3 regions of the Halalkalibaculum sp. DA3122 genome follow, and region 3 is predicted to be linked to each of the others. Evidence: riboswitches for the same ligand, from Rfam matches in the RefSeq annotation. Region 3 holds a riboswitch; each other region holds the start of a gene.
The links. Region 3 has a riboswitch for cobalamin ahead of ACG2F4_RS17175 (hypothetical protein). Riboswitches for the same ligand answer to the same signal wherever they lie in the genome.
Positions count from the first base shown of each region.

Region 1 (2,270 bases), on a different contig from region 3:
AGCTCCTGATCCAGTTGCCGTGCCTGCCGGAGCGCACGTTCCTCCGTTAATGTGACGACAGCCTCCAGAGTATCGCCGTATGTCTTGAGGCGATCAAGAAAGAACCGTGTCAGTTCAGAGGGGGATATCTTCCGGTTTTTGATGAGTGAAGAAAGTTCTGCAACAGTATAAAAGGCGAGTTCTGAACTGTCGGAAGGCAGTGAGATCTCCGGTGGTATATCCCATTCAACAGGACGTTGTTCGTGGTCAAACGTTTTCCCTCTGGGGATCGGGTTAAAATCAAGCGCCGGAGGAACTTCATTTGCAATTTCCCAGTCGCGGATGGTTTGATAGTTCTTTCTGAGTCCTTCAAGCTGAGAGATCATCGAATCTTTTTCCGAGCTGGTAAATGTCAGGCCGATCAGTTCTCCTGCATGGGTTATCGTCTCGTTTGTAATAGGGCGTTGATACAGCGAATGGGCGGTGAACGCGAGAAGAAATCCCAGGGAGATACCGGTAATCAAGTAGATAAGACGTTGTTCCATAAATAAAGCCGTAGTGAAAATTTGTTGTAAAAGAGGGCCTTGAAAACCAGGAGTGTTGGTCAAGATCAACCCCTGAGGGGATTCGAAACCGCAGTTTATATCTCATAAATGAGGATTTCGAATTCGCGAAGTTGACGATATTGGCCAATACAACAGTTTTGCATAGATCTCTAAAATACGATTGTAGGAACAAAATGAAACCAGATATTGACCTGCTGCAGCTTTTTTAAAAGGTCGCAAAATCCCCGGCTCGTCGTTGGTCAGGGAGTTGCACTCCCGCTTGACAGGACGCCCCGATCCCGATAAAACAGAAGGTTTTGCCCTCTCCCTGAAAATCAAAAAGCCAAATGATTAGGTTAAAAGTTGGAATACCTGTATAATTAGCACGCTAATGCTAACATACTGATTCAGTGTCGGTCACCCGTCCACTGGCGGGTGTGAAAAGGGAATCCGGTGACCAACCATAATTGGGCTGGAAGTCCGGAGCAGTCCCCGCTGCTGTGAATTCCGTTGATGATGTTACAGGCACATATCCACTGTCCCCGCACGCTGGGATGGGAAGGAGGCCTGGATCGGGATAAGCCAGAAGACCTGCCAACGCTGATGAAGGAAAAGCTTTCGGGAGAAAAGCTGTACCTATGATTGATTATACATATCTGCCACCGCACCTGGTTGGTATTATCTGCCTGCTTTTTTGGGGCAGTTGTAAAAAAAGTGATGCGGATTATACACCTGAAACAGCCCCTCAGCCTGCTGTAACCACCGTTGCCCATCAACCTGCTGAGCAGGTGGAAATCAATTTTGCACGGGGATTTGACATACATTATCGTGAAGGCTACAAACGTCTCGAAATACTGAACCCATACCAGGATCAGGCTGATACCCTGCATTACGTGCTGATACCCCGCGGGGCGAGCCTGCCCGAATTTGAAGGAGACGCCCAGGTTATCGAGATACCGATTCGCAGTATGATAGCCACATCAACCACCCACATCGCTCTAACAGATATGCTCGGGGCCAACTCCATAATTGAAGGTGTAAGTCAGCCGGATTACGTATTCAACAGAGAAATCCGCAGGGGCCTGCAGCAGGGAGATATCAAGGGCTACCCGGGGGGCGAACTTAACAAAGAGCAGGCGCTTGCACAGAATCCCGACCTGGTTATGATTTCCGGAGGGCAGGCGTCGCAGTACGACAATTTCCGGGTACTCCTGGATTCCGGCATTAACGTGTTGGTAAATTCGGAGTGGTTGGAAAATACTCCGCTTGGAAAGGCTGAATGGGTGAAAATGATGGCGGCCCTGCTTGACAAGGAGGCCCTGGCCAATCGCCGTTTTGAAAAGGTGAAAAGAAGGTACCGGGAGCTCAAGGCGAAGGTTGAAGATGTTTCTGAGAAGCCGCTGGTGATTAATAACATGCCCTATAAAGGGGCTTGGTTCGTATCGGGTGGAGATAGTTTTTTCGCCCGGTTTCTCCGTGATGCCGGCGCCGATTATCCCTGGTTCAACAAGGCCTCAACAGGGGGATTGAGAATGGATTTTGAAGTGGTGTATGAAGCGGGGCTGCGCGCGGATATCTGGCTTAATCCGGGAAATGCAAGAACAAAAGAGGATATCCTGGCCGATGACAGCCGTTTCAGGGAGTTCAAATCGTTTGCTAACGGCCGTATATTTAACAACAACCGGCGGATGAGTAAAACCGGAGGGAATGATTTTTGGGAATCGGGGGTGGTGCGTCCCCACATTG
Region 1 is NZ_JBINJF010000016.1:82,440-84,709, forward strand. It holds gene ACG2F4_RS11795 (amidase) at 1-524, opposite strand, end outside; cobalamin riboswitch at 922-1,138, shown strand; gene ACG2F4_RS11800 (ABC transporter substrate-binding protein) at 1,163-2,270, shown strand, end outside.
Region 1: linked by a shared signal. The riboswitch ahead of ACG2F4_RS11800 (ABC transporter substrate-binding protein) and the one ahead of ACG2F4_RS17175 (hypothetical protein) in region 3 are both predicted to bind cobalamin.

Region 2 (2,270 bases), on a different contig from region 3:
TGGTCACCGCAATGGTAATATCCGCATCCTTGACGCCGGCATCGACAAGATCTTTGGCAGAGGTGGCGTTCCCCTCGTGGCAAAGCACATCGAGGTTTTCGGTCACCTTGTCCAGGGCGTTCTTGTTACGATCGAGAACAATGACATCATGCTTCTCCTTGGAGAGCAAGCTTGCAAGGTCATACCCGATTTCCCCGGCACCGATGATTACAATCTTCAAAAGAGGATAAGTTGGTCAGCGTTGATTCAGATTCAGATAATGATGATCTGTACTTCATCCATTACCATGGGTTCAAAACATGAATCAAGTATAAAGAATTTTCGGCTGTAACTAAATATTGGATATAGATTCGGAATATCAGCGCAGGATGTGATGAATCGATGGCTGTTCATGCAGTTGTCAGATTTCATCTAAATGTTACCGCTATATCGCGTTAGCCTGCTTTTCTCACCAGGAAATTGGTTCGTGTGCAAGGCGATTTCCAACTTCAACGCAGCAGGCGGGACTATTTCGTAGCCTGCTACACACTGTGAAATTTATTCCAGCCTTAGAATTAAGGTAACTTGCTTCCTGTCAAGGCATTACACGAATTCAGACTTTATTATTGTGAGAAATACAGGCTAGAAATAGAGGTCCCTGAATTGCCCGGCAGTCGCCTTTCTGTATCGTTCAGGACATCAGCTGCAGTTCTTTAGATCCATTCATTTTTTTAAAAGATATAGCTTTTCAAGTGTTCGCTTGATGTAGTCGGTAGCTGCATCCTTTTAGGTAGAATGGTATCAACATTTCTTTTGATTTATACGATGGAGCCTGTATCTTTTGCGAGTGTATTGGTTCCCTGCTTCCGTTTTGTGAAGTGGGATTAAAAGGGAATCCGGTGTTTCCCCATGTCAACTGGTGGAAGAGTCCGGAGCATTCCCCGATGCTGTAATTCCCAGCCCTGCTTGCAGGGTTTAGGATCATTCGTTGATAACCACTGTCCGTTTTTTTTGCAAAAGGGAAAACGGGCGGGAAGGGGCGAATGATCGGGATAAGCCAGAAGACCTGCCAGTGCATCTGCATTCGTAGCTTTCGGGAGAAAAGCGAAGAATAAATATTCGGTGCGCTATACCGGTATTTATGCCCTTCTGGACTTCCCAAAGGTGCGAATGATGTATTTAATCATCATTTGTAACCTAAATATAGTTTAATCATGCAATTCTCATTTCAACGCAACGCAGGGCTTGCGGTCCTGTTGTTCCTGTTCGCGGTACCTTTTTCAGTTTTTTCCCAAATCGATACCACCGGGACTTATCAGCTGGATGAAATTATTATCAGCGCCAACCGGTGGGCGGAATCTCCCCAGGGCGTGGGCCGTAATGTGACAGTCATCACCAGCCGGGAGCTCCGCAACGCAAACGTTTACAGCGTGGGAGAGCTGCTGGCGGAGCAGCAAAGCATGCACCTGGTGGGCATCGGCCAAACACCGGGTTCCCTGCAAAATGTGTTCCTGCGCAATGCCAACAGCAGCCACTCGGTGGTTATGATTGACGGCGTGCGTATCAGCGACCCCTCAACCGCTTCCAACAGTATCGATCTGTCCGAGCTTTCGCTGGCCCGCGTGCAGCGGATTGAGATCGTCCGCGGTTCTCACAGCACCTTGTATGGCTCGGCGGCCATCGGCGGGGTTATCAATATCATTACCCGCGGGCAGGAGTCGCCCGGCGTTAGTGGAAATATCAGCACGCGTCACGGCACTTTTGGAAGCAAAACCTACTCCACCGGCAATCAGCTGGACCTGAACTATTCGTCCCGGGGTGGGTTTTATGCGGATTTTGGCATTGCCCAGGGACTCACCAACGGGCTGGATGCAACGATCGACACCGTCCAGAATCCGCCGGACTTTAATCCCCGGGATCGAGACGATTTTAATAAGCTGGACCTGTCTGGAAAGCTGGGGTACAGGACTGAGACCTACGGGGTGTTTGCCTCCTACCGGCGTGCGGATCAGACCAGCGACATTGACCAGGGCGCCTTCAGCGATGCCCGCGACGCCCAGACCGATTTTCAGCGTGATTTTTACACCTATGGCGGCTCACTGGAGCTTTCGAACAATATTGAACTGCAGTACAATGGGGCCTATTCGGACTTGGCCCGCGATGTGGTCAACGATTCTTCCATAACAGATGAGGCCGGAAATTACGACGGCAGCTATACCGAGACCAATGCAGAGGGTACGCTCTGGGAAAACGAGCTGACCGCCGGTTTTCAGACCAGTGGCGTCTCGGGG
Region 2 is NZ_JBINJF010000013.1:33,977-36,246, reverse strand. It holds gene trkA (Trk system potassium transporter TrkA) at 1-220, opposite strand, end outside; cobalamin riboswitch at 816-1,068, shown strand; gene ACG2F4_RS10395 (TonB-dependent receptor plug domain-containing protein) at 1,194-2,270, shown strand, end outside.
Region 2: linked by a shared signal. The riboswitch ahead of ACG2F4_RS10395 (TonB-dependent receptor plug domain-containing protein) and the one ahead of ACG2F4_RS17175 (hypothetical protein) in region 3 are both predicted to bind cobalamin.

Region 3 (2,270 bases):
GATGACATTCCGGATATCCTGCACGTACTCGGTATCCTTCACAATTTCCGGATTTTCTTCCAGCATAATCAGGATAGCTTCGATGCCGTTTTGCAGGTGCAGCGATTCATCGATCAGTACCAGTTCCACCCCGGAAACCACGTTTTTCATCTTGGCCATATCCTTGAGCGCAAAGAAATGGGCGAATGAGGAGTAAAAGAAAATCCCTTCTAAGATGATGTTATTTAGCAGAATGGCCCGAAGTACCTTTTTTTGTCCCTCGAGTGTTTCGGGATTAATTTTTCCGTGACTTATTTTATCGATCTCATCGACAATAAGATTTTGCTTTTTCCGCAATATCGGATCGTCGAAGGCCACATCGTACATCTTCTCGCGGTCCAGTCCGAAGGACTGCAGTACAATCTCAAAGAAGTCGCTGTGGATATTCTCCATAAACAGCTGGGTGCTGAAGCTCATCTTTGCGTGTGGATCGGTGAGCAAAGGGAAAAAGGAATTGACCAGCACGTTTTGCACCAGCAGCTCCGACGAGCAGAAATAGCCCACAGCCGTATCAAAAAGCTCTTTTTCATCGTGGGTCAGCGTGTGATAGTCGAGGGCATCCTGCTGGATGTTCAGCTCTTCGGGAAACCAGACCACCTTTTTCTGTTTTTCGTACAACTCTTTAAAGATGGGATACGAGGGATCCTCGCTCAGTTTGATATTTTCGCGTACAGACGTACGCCCAATCAGTTTATTATTCATACTTGTGATTTTTGAATTCCTGGTTTTCATGATAGAACTATTGCTTAGCAGGAAATTACTTGCGTATTATCCTGTAATCCTCGCGCCATGGCAAAGCTGGTATCGATGGGATAGCTGTAAATTTTGTCATTTTCTTTCTCATACAGATCACGATCTGGTATGGCGCCGACCAACAGGGCCATATCCAGCACCTGATCGTAGAGCGAAAAATCATTTGAAGGTACCAGGTCGATTCCCGCATCTTTCTGGGTGGTCCAGTGCATCACCTTGAAGATCGAAATTGATTCATTCAGTCTGGCTTTGCCGGTCTCTCCCTTCCAATACGGTTCTATTACTTTCTTCAGGTCTCTGTTGATACCTATCCGCGGGTATCCAAGATTGTGGGTAATCATAGCAATTCGTTTTAGCTTGCAATTCTGAGGTGGGATGCAAAACGTTGAAGGGCAGGAGTTCACGGAGCTGGTGAGATCAGTAAAAACAGTCGGGTATTCCATACCTGCCTTTCAACAACGCCTTAACTCCCGAAGGCCTCGTTTACTGATTTAAAGGCAGGTCTCCTGACTTACCGACAATTTCTTCGAACCTTCCCGCCTCGTTTGGGGCTGAGACAGTGGTTAAATCAAAGAATATTCCGGATTACAGTTGCGGGTACAGCTCCAGCATTTCACTGGATTCCCTTTTCACCCCGACAGAATCGGGGCACCTTCAAACCTGTATTCAAGAAAAGAGCTGCCGCTCTCATTGTCAACGAATACTTTTCCACAAAAAAGTCGAGTTGTTAACAATTCGGCTTTCTTATTGAGCTCCTGGGGATAGACTATCTCTAAATTACGGTAAACTGCATATTCCTGTAGAATCATCCGGAAGATGAAACGTGTTCAACCTGCGAAGCTATTGTTGCTGAACTTTGCCGGCGAGTACGTTTATTGATAGGTTGGCGGGCAATTTCCACCAGCGTCTTGCGCATGAGCCCTATTTCGGTGAAATGCAGGTTAGAAGTTTAGGGCAGAGATTCCTACTCTCATATATTCTGTTATCTCCCTGTAGCTGCTGTTAAAAGCACTAAATACGATATCCTGTTTTCCTCGCCACTTCTTTTGTGAATTGCAAAAATCGGGATGTAGCCGCACAACGTCTCCAATTATGATCAAGACAGGGTTTGTCAATTCATTTTTGCGTACCTCATCCACAATCGTATCCACCGTGCCCAGGGCGATCTTCTCCCCCGGCAGCGAGCCTTTCTGGATGACCGCAACAGGCGTATCCGCACCGCCGTGATTGCGAAAAATCTGCGTAATTTCGGGGAGCTTCCGCATCCCCATCAGGATGGCGACGGTGGCCGAAGACCGGGCGGCCAGCTTCACATCTTTCGAAACCGTACCGTTGCGCGTCACGCCGGTGGTCACCCAAAAACTTTCGTTAACACCGCGCTTGGTTAGCGGTATGCCCTGCAGCTCCCCAACAGACGTACAGCTGGAAATACCGGGCACAATTTCCACCGGGATGTCGTGATCCCGCGCATGGCAAAG
Region 3 is NZ_JBINJF010000036.1:25,734-28,003, reverse strand. It holds gene ACG2F4_RS17180 (ribonucleotide-diphosphate reductase subunit beta) at 1-741, opposite strand, end outside; gene ACG2F4_RS17175 (hypothetical protein) at 786-1,133, opposite strand; cobalamin riboswitch at 1,271-1,463, opposite strand; gene cobA (uroporphyrinogen-III C-methyltransferase) at 1,734-2,270, opposite strand, start outside.